Regions from separate parts of the Carnobacterium sp. CS13 genome, predicted to be linked through region 3. Evidence: predicted binding sites of a transcription regulator. Region 3 holds the regulator's gene; each other region holds the start of a gene.
The links. The regulator LexA, encoded in region 3, represses DNA repair genes until DNA is damaged. The targets are predictions, from matches to a motif close to CNAACANNTGTTNG.

Region 1: a site for LexA is predicted at 1,557-1,570, ahead of JHE06_RS04155 (Y-family DNA polymerase). Genes of this name have one in related genera too.
Region 2: a site for LexA is predicted at 1,762-1,775, ahead of dnaB (replicative DNA helicase). Genes of this name have one in related genera too.
Region 4: a site for LexA is predicted at 2,023-2,036, ahead of uvrB (excinuclease ABC subunit UvrB). Genes of this name have one in related genera too.

What each region holds. Positions count from the first base shown of each region.
Region 1 covers NZ_CP067364.1:861,396-864,612, reverse strand. Annotated here, with positions in the region: gene JHE06_RS04165 (GAF domain-containing protein) at 21-488, shown strand; gene rpsD (30S ribosomal protein S4) at 718-1,323, shown strand; gene JHE06_RS04155 (Y-family DNA polymerase) at 1,600-2,898, shown strand; gene JHE06_RS04150 (hypothetical protein) at 2,895-3,217, shown strand, end outside.
Region 2 covers NZ_CP067364.1:11,793-15,009, reverse strand. Annotated here, with positions in the region: gene JHE06_RS00065 (adenylosuccinate synthase) at 1-82, opposite strand, end outside; gene dnaB (replicative DNA helicase) at 272-1,654, opposite strand; gene rplI (50S ribosomal protein L9) at 1,878-2,330, opposite strand; gene JHE06_RS00050 (DHH family phosphoesterase) at 2,333-3,217, opposite strand, start outside.
Region 3 covers NZ_CP067364.1:1,176,020-1,179,236, forward strand. Annotated here, with positions in the region: gene recJ (single-stranded-DNA-specific exonuclease RecJ) at 1-686, shown strand, start outside; gene JHE06_RS05760 (adenine phosphoribosyltransferase) at 710-1,222, shown strand; gene lexA (transcriptional repressor LexA) at 1,292-1,915, opposite strand; gene JHE06_RS05770 (DUF896 family protein) at 2,078-2,320, shown strand; gene tkt (transketolase) at 2,440-3,217, shown strand, end outside.
Region 4 covers NZ_CP067364.1:952,672-955,888, forward strand. Annotated here, with positions in the region: gene JHE06_RS04585 (DNA internalization-related competence protein ComEC/Rec2) at 1-340, shown strand, start outside; gene holA (DNA polymerase III subunit delta) at 409-1,434, shown strand; gene rpsT (30S ribosomal protein S20) at 1,593-1,850, shown strand; gene uvrB (excinuclease ABC subunit UvrB) at 2,124-3,217, shown strand, end outside.

The DNA.
Region 1 (3,217 bases), 310 kb from region 3:
ATTTTAAAGGAGTGATTTACTTGTCAAAAGAAGCTAAATACCGATTAACTAACCAGCAACTAGCTGCTGTGATTGGTGACGAAAAAAACTTTATTGCGAATTTAAGCAATGCTGCAGCATTATTATTTGAAAATTTGCCTGATATCAATTGGGCTGGTTTCTATCTTTATGAAGAAACCTCTGGCGAACTTGTTTTAGGCCCTTTCCAAGGAAAAGTAGCCTGCATCCGTATCGAAATAGGTAAAGGTGTCTGTGGTACAGCTTTTGAAAAAAATGCATCTGTTGTGGTGGAAGACGTTAATCAATTTCCAGGTCATATCGCTTGTGACGCAGCCAGTCAATCTGAAATCGTCATTCCATTAACGATAAATAATAAAAAAATAGGCGTATTGGACATCGATGCTCCGATCACGAATCGTTTTGATACAGTGGATCAACAGTTTTTAGAACAATTTGTTGAAATCTTATTAAAAAACAGCCAGATTTAAACAAAAGTGCAACAATGCTTGACTCTTGAGAAGAATACATTGTATAATTCAAGTTGTGTAAAATAATGCAGCGTGAAAGTGGTATTCACGTCAACAGTTTATTGCCAATTATGGTGCATTTGTGTAACCTGCGGCTGCAAAGGTGAAGAATGAAAAATAAACTGCACGAAATACTGAACTATCAACTTGTTATTTTACTCCAAAAAAGAATTATTGGAGGAATTTTATTATGTCACGTTATACAGGTCCAAGTTGGAAAGTTTCTCGCCGTTTAGGCATTTCACTTTCTGGTACAGGTAAAGAAATCGAACGCCGTCCTTACGCTCCAGGTCCTCATGGTCCAAACAGCCGTAAGAAATTAACAGAATACGGTTTGCAATTACAAGAAAAACAAAAATTGCGTCACATGTACGGAATGAACGAACGTCAATTTAAAAACTTGTTCGTAAAAGCTGGTAAAATCAATGAAGGTAAACACGGTGATAACTTCATGATCTTACTAGAACAACGTTTAGATAACGTTGTTTACCGTCTAGGTTTTGCTACTACACGTCGTCAAGCTCGTCAATTAGTAAACCACGGTCACATCCTTGTTGACGGAAAACGCATTGATATTCCATCATACAGCGTTTCAGTTGGACAAGTCATCTCTGTTCGTGAAAGATCTAAAAACATGGAAATCATCAAGTCTGCTGTTGAATCATTATTCGGCCGTCCTGAATTCCTAACTTTTGATGCTGAAAAATTAGAAGGTTCATTAACTCGTTTACCATTACGTGAAGAGTTATACGCTGAAATTGATGAAGCATTCATCGTTGAGTACTACAACCGTTAATAAAACTAGATTCTATCTAGTAACTGTAAAAGCTTCGAAAGTGCTATACAATAGCCTTTCGGGCTTTTTTATTTTTAACCAACTCTCCATGTTAGTCCATGTATTTCTATTATTTTTTGGGGGAACTTTGGGGGAACTTTTTTAAAAAATAAACGGCGGACTACTAGGCATTTTGATAAAACTCTTGGATTTGTTTCCTAGGGTTATTTTAATGTTCTGTTCGCTTTACTTATCGAACGTTTGTTCGTATAATGAAATAAAAAAGGAGGGATCTTTATGTCATTCGATTACTCTGATGAGATAAGCAGCGACATTCTCTGTGTTGATGTTAAATCATTTTATGCTTCAGTTGAATGTGTTGAACGCGGCCTGCACCCATTAAAAACTATGTTGGTAGTTATGAGCAATGCAGAAAATGCTGGCGGTTTGGTTCTAGCTGCCTCCCCTTTAGCTAAAAAAGTATTAGGCATCAGTAACGTGACCAGAAAACGGGATATCCCCTATCATCCTGATTTATTGATCGTGCCTCCACGCATGCAATTTTATATAGAAAAGAATACGGAAATCAACGATATTTTTCGTAAATACGTTTCAGATGAGGATTTACATATTTACAGCATAGATGAATCATTTGTGTCTGTTAGAGCGAGCTTGAAGCTCTTTAAAAGAAAAAGCGCCTACGACTTGGCTAGAATGATTCAATACCACATTCATAAGAAAACTGGCCTTTACGTCACTATTGGAATTGGTGACAATATGTTGCTGGCTAAACTAGCTTTGGATAATGAAGCCAAATGCAACGCTAATTTGATTGCTGAATGGCGATACAAAGATGTCCCAGAAACGATTTGGAAAATAGAAAACATAACCGACATGTGGGGCATCGGAGAACGAACAGCTATACGGCTAAATAGCTTAGGGATTAAATCAGTCTATGACTTAGCACATGCAAATTTTTACCAGCTAAGAGAGTCTATGGGCCTTATTGGAGAACAGCTATACGCTGGTGCATGGGGTATCGATCGCAGCGATATTAGAGATCAGTATCGTCCTTTAGAAAAAAGTTACGGAAACTCTCAAATACTTAAAAGAGATTATTATAAAAGACATGAGATCAAAATAGTGATTCGAGAAATGGCGGAACAAGTGGCGACCCGCATTCGAAAGCACCTTTGCAAAACAGGATGTGTCAGCCTTACCGTTACCTATTCTAAGCATGAAGAAAAAGCAGGATTCTCTCGACAATTAAAAATTCCTAATACATCTAATACGAAGAAGTTAGTCGATTATTGTTTTGATATTTTCAATAAACATTATGAAGACGACATGGCTGTAAGGAGTATCGGAATTTCTTATTCAAAATTGACTTACACTAGTAATATTCAATTGGATTTATTTGAAGATCCCTCTCAACAGATCACAAATGAAAAATTAGATTTGTTGGTAGATAAAATAAGAGATAAGTATGGTTTTCAATCACTAGTACATGCTAGCAGCCTTTTAGAAGGAGCTACAGCTATTAACCGCAGCTCTCTTGTTGGTGGGCACGCTGGCGGAATGGAGGGTATCCAATGAGCTTTTTAAATGAGGAATATCGTGATCGCGGCATTAAGAAATGGGCAGGCTTTTATTTATCTGAGCATACGGCTGTCCAAGAAAAGTTATCAAGCGAAAGGACAAAAGTTAATCAGCAAAAAAGACAGATGAACCAAGGTGAAATTGAAATAGTAATAAATGAATCCATAGTAAAGAATAAGTCTGTCGCTATTCAACTTGAAAACGTAGATCAAAACGGATTTTACTATGATGACGTAGTTGGTCATATTGTTGGTGGTGACGAATTAGGTATCTTCATAAATAATACCAAAGTCGATTTTGATGAAATTCGAAACAT
Region 2 (3,217 bases), 1.2 Mb from region 3:
CGGCCTTCTCACTTAAAAAATCAGTGATTTTTCCTTTTCCTTCATCGCCCCACTGTGTGCCGACTACTACTACTGAAGACATATAAACACCTCGCTACTTATTTTTTTGCTCATCATTTACCAGCTCAGTTTATCAGTATTTAAACCAGTATTCAATAAAAAGCGAATATTTTATTCTATCAAAGCCTATTAAAAGCTGATAAACGAATATTTTATTTTTAAAACAAAAATAAAAGGCTGAAAAACGAACGATATCGTTTTCAGCCTTTTTCTATCTTTGTGGCATATCTTCTGGAAAATAAGCCAATGACGAAAATTTATTGTATTCTTTTATAAACAATAATTTAACGGTTCCTCGTGCCCCGCTCCGGTTTTTTTCAATGATGACTTCGATAACATTGTCTTCTCCTGCCATGTCTTCGTCCTCATCCTCACCATCTTCACGATCGTAATAATCATCTCGGTAAAGGAATGCTACGATATCAGCATCTTGTTCAATCGAACCAGACTCACGAATATCGCTTAGCACCGGCCGTTTATCTTGCCTTTGTTCCACGCCACGAGAAAGTTGAGACAAGGCCATTACGGGTACACTCAATTCTTTAGCTAATTTTTTTAATTGCCGTGAAATTTCAGAAACTTCTTGTTGACGGCTTTCACGACCCGTTCCTTCGATCAATTGCAAATAATCAATAAGAATCAAGCCTAAATCGCCTTTTTCCTGTTTCAAACGACGGCATTTGGCGCGTATTTCAGCCACCCGAATCCCTGGAGTATCGTCAATGTAGATGCTTGCTTTAGACAAACTTCCCATTGCCACGATCAAGTTTTGCCATTCTTCTTCAGAAAGATTCCCTGTTCTCAGATTGCTTGCATCAATGCTGCCTTCTGCACACAGCATCCGGTTTACCAACGATTCTGCTCCCATCTCCAAACTGAAGATTGCAACTGTTTCATCTGTTTTAGTTCCAACATTTTGAGCAATGTTCAACGCAAAAGCTGTCTTACCAACTGCCGGTCTAGCTGCCAAAATAATGAGTTCATCTTTTTGTAAACCAGCCGTCATTTTGTCTAGTGCTTTATAGCCCGTCGGCAATCCTGTAATTTCTTCATCATTTTGATACAATTCATCGATGCGGGCGATGGAAGTGTTCAGTACTTCAGAGATGGATAAAAAACCGCTTCTATTGCGTTTTTCCGATACCTCTAAGATTCCACGTTCAGCTTCATCTAGAATCGTTGCCAGCTCGTCTCCTTCGTCATATCCTTTAGTAACGATTTCAGTTGCTGTTCGAATCAAATTACGCAAGATCGATTTTTGTTCAACGATTTTAGCATAATGTTCCATATTGGCAGCTGTTGGGACCGTTACAGCCAATTCAGCCAAATAAGCCATGCCGCCGACGTCTTCAAGTTGATTTTTAGATTCCAGCGCATTAGTGATCGTTACGATATCAATTGCTTCGTTATGGTTATTTAAATCTAACATCGCTTGAAAGATAAGTTGATGGCCTCTTCGATAAAAATCTTTTGCTTCAATAAATTCTAATGCTCCAACAACCGTATCTGGATCTAAGAAAACTGACCCGAGTACAGCTTGTTCCGCTTCAATACTTTGTGGCGGTAAGCGATCTTGAAAAGCTTCATTTGCCAAATTTCCTCTTCCTTTCAGCAGCCTTTTGTCCCTTTTGTATAGACTGGCTACTTTAGTTCAATGCTCTTATTTTACCGCAAAATTTCTTGAAATACAATCTAGCAATAAGAACGAGTGTTCCGGTATAGTTTGCATTTTTACGATTCATTAGATAAAAAATGTTCGATCAGAATTTCTTATCCTGACCGAACATTGTTTGTTCATGCGTTTAGTTTTAGGTATTTTATTCAGGCGATACATTTACAGTCATCGTTGCTGTTACTTCTGGGTGAATTTTAATATCGATTTTCATCGACGTTACGGTCCGAATCGGAACGTTTAATTCGATTTTTCGTTTATCCAATTTAATGCCTAATTGTTTTTGGACAGCTGACGCAATTTGTTTGGTTGTGATTGAACCAAATAAACGACCGTCTTCCGCTGCTTTAGCTTTGATTTCAATAGCATTTTCTTCTTTTTCTAAAAGGGTTTTTAATTCTTCAGCTTCTTGTTTGATTTCTTCTTGTTGTTTTTCTTCAGCTTTGATTTTCCCTTTTAATTCGCTTAAACTTCCTGCAGTTGCTTCTTTAGCTAAACCATTTTTGATCAAGAAGTTATGTGCATATCCATCAGCTACATTTTTGACCTCGCCTTTTTTACCTTTGCCTTTAACATCTTCTAAGAAAATAACTTTCATTTTTATTCCCCCTCATCTTGATTAACTACTACTGCTTTTAATTTTTCTTTTGCTTCTGCCACAGTGCAATTATCTATTTGCGTTGCAGCATTGGATAAGTGCCCACCGCCGCCAAGTTCTTCCATGATAACTTGAACATTGATTTCGCCTAAACTACGAGCACTGATTCCGACACGCCCATCTGAGCGTTTGGTAATCACAAAAGCCGCGTCGACATTTGTCATAGACAACATCGTATCTGCTGTTTGTGCTGCTACTACTGTATCATAAACCCTGTCTTCTTCGCCAATTGCAACCGCCATTTTATCGCTGATAAAATCGATTGATTCAATCAAATGACTGCGCAGTAAGTAAGTGTCCGTATCTTCTTTCAATAGACGTTGAATCAACACCGCATCTGCCCCACAGGACCTTAAATAACTTGCAGCATCAAATGTACGTGAACCTGTTCGTAATGAGAAACTTTTCGTATCTACTATGATTCCGCCCAGCATAGCTGTAGCTTCAATCTTATTGATTGGATCGGCTTCATTAGATTGATATTCAAACAACTCCGTTACCAACTCTGCTGTCGAAGATGCATAAGGTTCAATATAAACCAAAACTGGTTTTTCTGGAAACTCTTCGCTGCGGCGGTGGTGATCGATTACCACAATGTTATTCGTCTTCTTGACTAAATCAGGTGCAATCGATAGTGAAGGCCGATGATGATCGACCATGATCAATAACGTATTGGAAGTGATCATTTCTTCAGCCGTTTCTGGAGTAATAATATAACGACTAATAGAATTATCTTTTTCAATTTCTTCAACCAACTGTGCAATGTCTTTACTGAAACCTTCAGGATCGATAATGATCCATGCTTCTTTGTTATTCATTTCAGCAAT
Region 3 (3,217 bases):
ATGGGTTGCGTAAGCCTCAGTTGATGATTGAAGACTTGGCAATTGAGGGAGTGCAAGTTTTTGATTTGAGAAGTACTCAAATCGCTCCAGCAATTTGGCAGATGGCACCTGCTGATTATTTATTTTTCAATGAAAAAAACTATCAACAATATGAAAGCAGCATCACTGAGACAAGTTACAGTCATTTGATCACTGATCAAGAAAGTGCCGAGGGTTTTATCCTGCACACGGATCAACTTATTTTAGTTGATTGCCCCTCAGATTTAACTTTATTAAGCACTGTATTGAATCAGGTAGAGCCAACAAAGGTTGTGGCTTGTTTCTTTAACCAAGAAGAAGCTTATCTTACTGGAATACCTAGTCGGATGCAATTTTCACAAGTTTTTAAGTATACTGCAACTCATATTGATATTGATGTTCGTCATAAAATAAGTTTATTAGCAACGCATTTGAAAATAAAAGAAAAACTATTGATTTTTATGATTTCTGTGTTTTTTGAAGTAGGATTTGTTACAATAAAAGACGGTGTTATGAATATTGTTCCAAATGCTGAAAAGAAAGAGTTGACTGAATCGACTACTTATCAAAACCGTTTGAAAAAAATAGCAGCTGAAGAAGCTTTGATCTATAGTCGGTTTACTGAACTAGAAACCTGGTTAAAACAACAGTTGAAAAAAGAACTGTAAAATTGGATGGAGGAAAAGTTTCAATGGACTTAAAAAAATATATTGCAAATGTACCCGATTTTCCCGAAGAAGGCATTATCTTTCGTGATATTTCACCTTTAATGGCAGATGGAGAAGCTTACCGTTATGCTACCAACGAAATCGTTCAATACGCAAAAAATAAAGGCGTGGATATGATTGTTGGACCTGAAGCTCGTGGATTTATTGTAGGATGTCCCGTTGCCTATGAATTAGGTATCGGTTTTGCGCCGGCACGTAAAAAAGGAAAATTGCCTCGTGACACAGTCGAAGTCAACTATGGTTTAGAATACGGCAATGACGTTTTGCAAATTCATAAAGATGCTATCAAACCTGGACAAAAAGTGCTGGTTTGCGATGATTTACTAGCTACTGGTGGAACAATTGCGGCAACAGTCAAATTGATTGAGCAACTAGGAGGAGAAGTAGTCGGTATGGCTTTCTTAGTTGAGTTAACCGATTTAAATGGACGTGACAAAATTAAAGGATACGATATTTTAGCTTTAATGGAATACTAGAAGCTTGATAAACTAATAATGGACAATATAAAAAGTCGTTAAACAAAATTTGTTTAGCGACTTTTTGTATTAAAATATATGGCTGCGGTAAAGTCCTACGACTTTTCCTAAAACAGATACTTCATCTAAAATAATAGCATCCATGGTCTCATTTTCCGGCTGCAAACGATAATAATGATCTTCTTTATAAAATCTCTTACATGTTGCTTCGTCTTCATTGGTCAAGGCAATAACGATATCTCCGTTGTTGGCGCTGGATTGTTTGCGGACGATCACTTCATCACCATCAAAAATCCCAGCATCGATCATGCTTTCCCCACGGATAGTCAACATGAAAAGCGATTCGCTTTCTTGTTTTAAGTTTGGCGGAAGCGGAAAATAATCGGTCGCTTCTTCTACTGCTAAGATGGGTTCGCCCGCTGTAACAGTTCCTAGCAAAGGAATTTGTTTTAATTGAACACCTAATTTTGATAACCCCGTAGCTGTTAATTCGATTGCTCTCGGTTTACTAGGATCTCGTTGGATAAACCCGTTTTTTTCCAATCTGGACAGATGCCCATGGACAGTCGATGTAGAAGATAAAGAAACGGCTGTTCCAATCTCGCGTACAGTCGGTGGGTAACCTTTTGATTGGACTTGTTCGTGGATATATTGTAATACTTCAATTTGTCTAGATTCTGGAGTTTTACGCATAAATAGCTGCACCTCAATTCCTATATATTTCTTATTCATAGAATACCATAAAATTATATGCGAATCAAACAAATGTTCGCTATATTTAAAAATCAATTTGATGTATTTTATAGGATTTTTTTGGTATAGTAGCTAAAGAATACAAATAATGGAGTGAGTAAAATGTTACCTAAAGAACAATTGACCAGAATCAATGAATTAGCAAATAAATCTAAAGCTGAAGGGCTGAGCTTGTCTGAACAAGCAGAACAAAAAAAACTTCGCGAAGCGTATTTAGCGGCTTTTCGAGGAGGAATGCGCAATCATATCGAAGGACTAAAAGTTGTTGATGAGGAAGGCAACGATGTGACTCCCGATAAATTGAAAGAAATCCAAAAAGAAAAAGGCATCCACGACCGTTCCTAACAAATGGAGCGATAAATAGTGCAGGTATGAGGAAAGAAAGACTGTCTTTATAAAAAATGCATTCAGTGATTGCTTCAATGGGAATAAAACAGTAAAATAGAGGTATTACAATTGAAAGGATGATTTACTTGTTTGACAATACGGACCAATTAGCGGTAAATACAATTAGAACACTGAGTATAGACGGAGTGCAAAAAGCCAATTCTGGTCACCCAGGCTTGCCGATGGGGGCAGCGCCGATGGCGTATACTCTTTGGACGCAACAATTAAAAGTAAACCCTAAAAATTCAACGTGGGTGGATCGGGATCGGTTTGTCCTTTCAGCCGGCCATGGTTCAATGATGTTGTACAGCCTTTTACACCTTGCAGGCTATCAGGTGTCGATTGATGATCTAAAAAAATTCCGCCAATGGGAAAGTAAGACTCCTGGACACCCAGAAGTTCACTATACCAATGGGGTTGAAGCGACTACTGGTCCATTAGGACAAGGGATCGCAAATGCTGTAGGAATGGCAATGGCTGAAGCCCATTTAGCCGCTACGTATAACAAAGAAAATCACCAAATCGTGGATCATTACACGTATGCTTTGTGTGGCGATGGCGATTTAATGGAAGGGGTTTCTGCAGAAGCAGCAAGTTTAGCGGGTCATTTAGAGTTAGGTAAACTGATCATGTTATACGATTCGAATGATATTTCATTGGATGGACCGACTTCAAAAGCCTTCACTGAAAACGTTGGAAAACGGTTTGAAGCGTACAATTGGCACTATATTTTAGTAAAAGATGGAAACGATTTAGACGAAATCAATGCTGCACTTGAAGCAGCAAAAGCAGAAACAACGAAACCAACCTTGATCGAAGTGAAAACGGTGATCGGTTTTGGGGCTCCTAATGCGG
Region 4 (3,217 bases), 220 kb from region 3:
ATCTTTTTTGTGGTTGTTTACTGGCGATTTGGAAGAAAGCGGGGAAAAGAACTTATTAAAACAATACCCTTATTTAAGAGCAGATATTTTGAAAGTTGGGCATCATGGCAGTCAAACTTCTTCCAGCAAGCTGTTTATCGAAACCTTAGACCCAAAATTGGCTTTGATTTCATGCGGGTTAAACAATCGCTTCAAACATCCTAATGAAGAAGTGCTGCAGCGTATTGAAGAAGTTGGAGCAAAAGTTTACCGAACAGATCTTAACGGCGCAATTCATTATCGTTACTTAGAACTAAACCAGAAAATGTATTTAGAAACCATTCAAACGATTTTGAAATAAAAAAAGAACTTGCAAATTCAATCCTAGCTTTGTACCATGAGAGAAGAACAAGAAAGTGGTGGAATGCGTTGGATTTTGCAAGAGAAATAGCCAAACTAAAAAAAGGCGAGAGCGCTCCAGTTTATTTAGTATTAGGAACAGAATCATATTTAGCTGGAATTGCCAGAGACACATTTATTCAATCCATCTTAAAAGAGGACGAGATTGATTTGAATTTTGGCGCTTATGATATGGAAGAAGTCCCGCTTGGAGTAGCGTTAGACGATGCAGAGTCCATCCCTTTTTTTGGAGATCATCGATTAGTTATCATTGATCGTCCTCTTTTTTTAACCGGTGAAAGAACCAAATCAAAAGTTGAACACGATATAAAATGGTTTGAACAATACTTGAATCATCCTTCTGATACAACCGTTTTAGTCGTTTTTGCCCCTTATGAAAAGTTAGATGAACGCAAAAAAATTACGAAATTACTGAAAAAAACGGCTACTTTGATCGAAGTTGCAGCGTTATCAGAAAAAGAAATGCGGCACTATTTAAAAGATACCATTGAAAATGAAGGGTTTAAAATATCTCCGGAAGCTTTTGAATTGTTCATTCAATTAACAGATGCTAAACTTTCAGTTGCAATGGCGGAATTGCCAAAATTGTTTCTTTTCGGACAAGACACCAAATTGATCACTAAAGAAGCTGTCAACGAATTAGTCGCTAAATCATTGGAACAAAATATTTTTGCATTAAATGAATATGTTTTGAAAAAGGATGTCGGTTCAGCACTTAATTTATATCAAGACTTGTTATTGCAAAAAGAAGATCCCATAAAAATCAACGCGATTATGACCACTCAGTTTCGTTTATTGATTCAAATTAAAATACTTGAAAAAAAAGGGTACCAACAAGGAGACATTGCTAAACTCTTGAAAGTGCATCCTTACCGGGTGAAATTAGGAATTCAGCAAATGAGAAAATTCAAAGAGCAAGCGTTATTGGAGGCCTATAACGGTTTAATTGAAGCGGAATACCGTTTAAAGACTGGCCAAGGAAATCGCGAAATGCAATTCGAATTATTTGTTTTGCAGTTTTCAGGCGGCCGTTAAAGAAATTAAAATCGTCACTTGCCGTTTAAGCTATCAAGTAAAAAAACTTTACAGTTTATATTGCAATGAAGCCAGGCATTATGTATAATGATTAAGTGTTGGAAACAACTAGAATAATCTATTTTAAGTTGTAATTAATTGAAAGTGGGGTGAATCAAATGCCAAACATCGAATCTGCAATCAAACGTGTCCGTACTTCAGAAAAATCAGCTTTAGAAAACAATGTGCAAAAGAGCGCTATGCGTACTGCTGTGAAAAAATTTGTTCAAGCTGTTGAAGCTGGAAGCGAAGATACTGAGGCTTTACACAAAGAAGCAATCAGAGCTATAGACATGACTGCATCAAAAGGATTGATTCATAAAAATAAAGCTAACCGTGACAAATCTCGTTTAACAGCTAAATTAGCTAAAAAATAATTGTCGTTAGTTCTATATGAATAAAAGAGTATGGCTGTAACTATTGGGATTCCAATTGTTATAGCTTTATTTTTTTGTCTTTTTGGTTCTTTCTGACGAACTGATTTAAGGGATAGATAGTTAGAGAAACCCTCTAAGTGTGTTTTTAATAGGCAGTAGCTTTAGAGTTGTAAGAACACATGTTCAGTGGTAGAATGAAAAGATAGAAATAAAATAATGCTGCTATTCTTAACCTAATAAGAGAGAAAAAATGACTGGAAGTGAAAAGTAATCATGGAGAAAGATCGTTTTAAACTCGTATCGAATTACCAACCTGGTGGAGACCAGCCCAATGCCATTAAAGAATTAGTCAAAGGCCTTGAAGAAGGAAAAAAAGAGCAAACTTTATTGGGCGCAACGGGTACAGGCAAAACATTTACTGTTTCGAATGTCATTCAAGAAGTGAACAAGCCGACTCTTGTGATTGCTCACAATAAAACATTAGCAGGTCAATTGTATGGAGAATTTAAAGAGTTTTTCCCTAATAACGCAGTCGAATACTTTGTCAGTTACTATGATTATTATCAACCAGAAGCTTATGTCCCTTCTAGCGATACCTTTATTGAGAAAGAATCAAGTGTTAACGATGAAATTGATAAATTACGCCATTCTGCAACTAGTTCGTTATTGGAACGGCGTGATGTGATTGTCGTTGCTTCTGTTTCATGTATCTATGGATTAGTGAACCCGCTTGATTATCGTGATCACGTATTATCTATCCGTGTTGGTGCAGAAATGAACCGTGATGAGATGCTGCGTCGTCTAGTAGATATGCAATTTGAACGAAATGACATTGATTTTCAACGGGGACGTTTTCGTGTGCGAGGCGATGTTGTTGAGATTTTCTTGGCATCGCGAGACAGTGAAGCTATCCGTGTAGAATTTTTTGGTGATGAAATCGATCGGATTCGTGAAGTAGATGTTTTGACCGGAGAAGTTAAAGCTGATGTGCAACATGTGCCGATTTTTCCAGCGACTCACTTTGTTGCTAATGATGAACAAACACGTAATGCAGTTAAAACCATACAAGCTGAATTAGAAGACCGGTTGAAAGTTTTGCGTTCAGAAGATAAATTGATAGAAGCTCAGCGATTGGAACAGCGTACCAATTACGATTTAGAAATGCTTTTAGAAATGGGTTACTGTTCTGGAATAGAAAACTATTCCAGACATATGGATGGACGCGAGCCTGGTCAAGCACCATATACGTTAATGGACTTTTTCCCGGATGATTTTTTGATTGTAGTCGATGAGTCCCATATCACTATGTCGCAAATCAGAGGAATGTATAACGGCGACAGAGCGAGAAAAGAGCGTTTAATAGAATA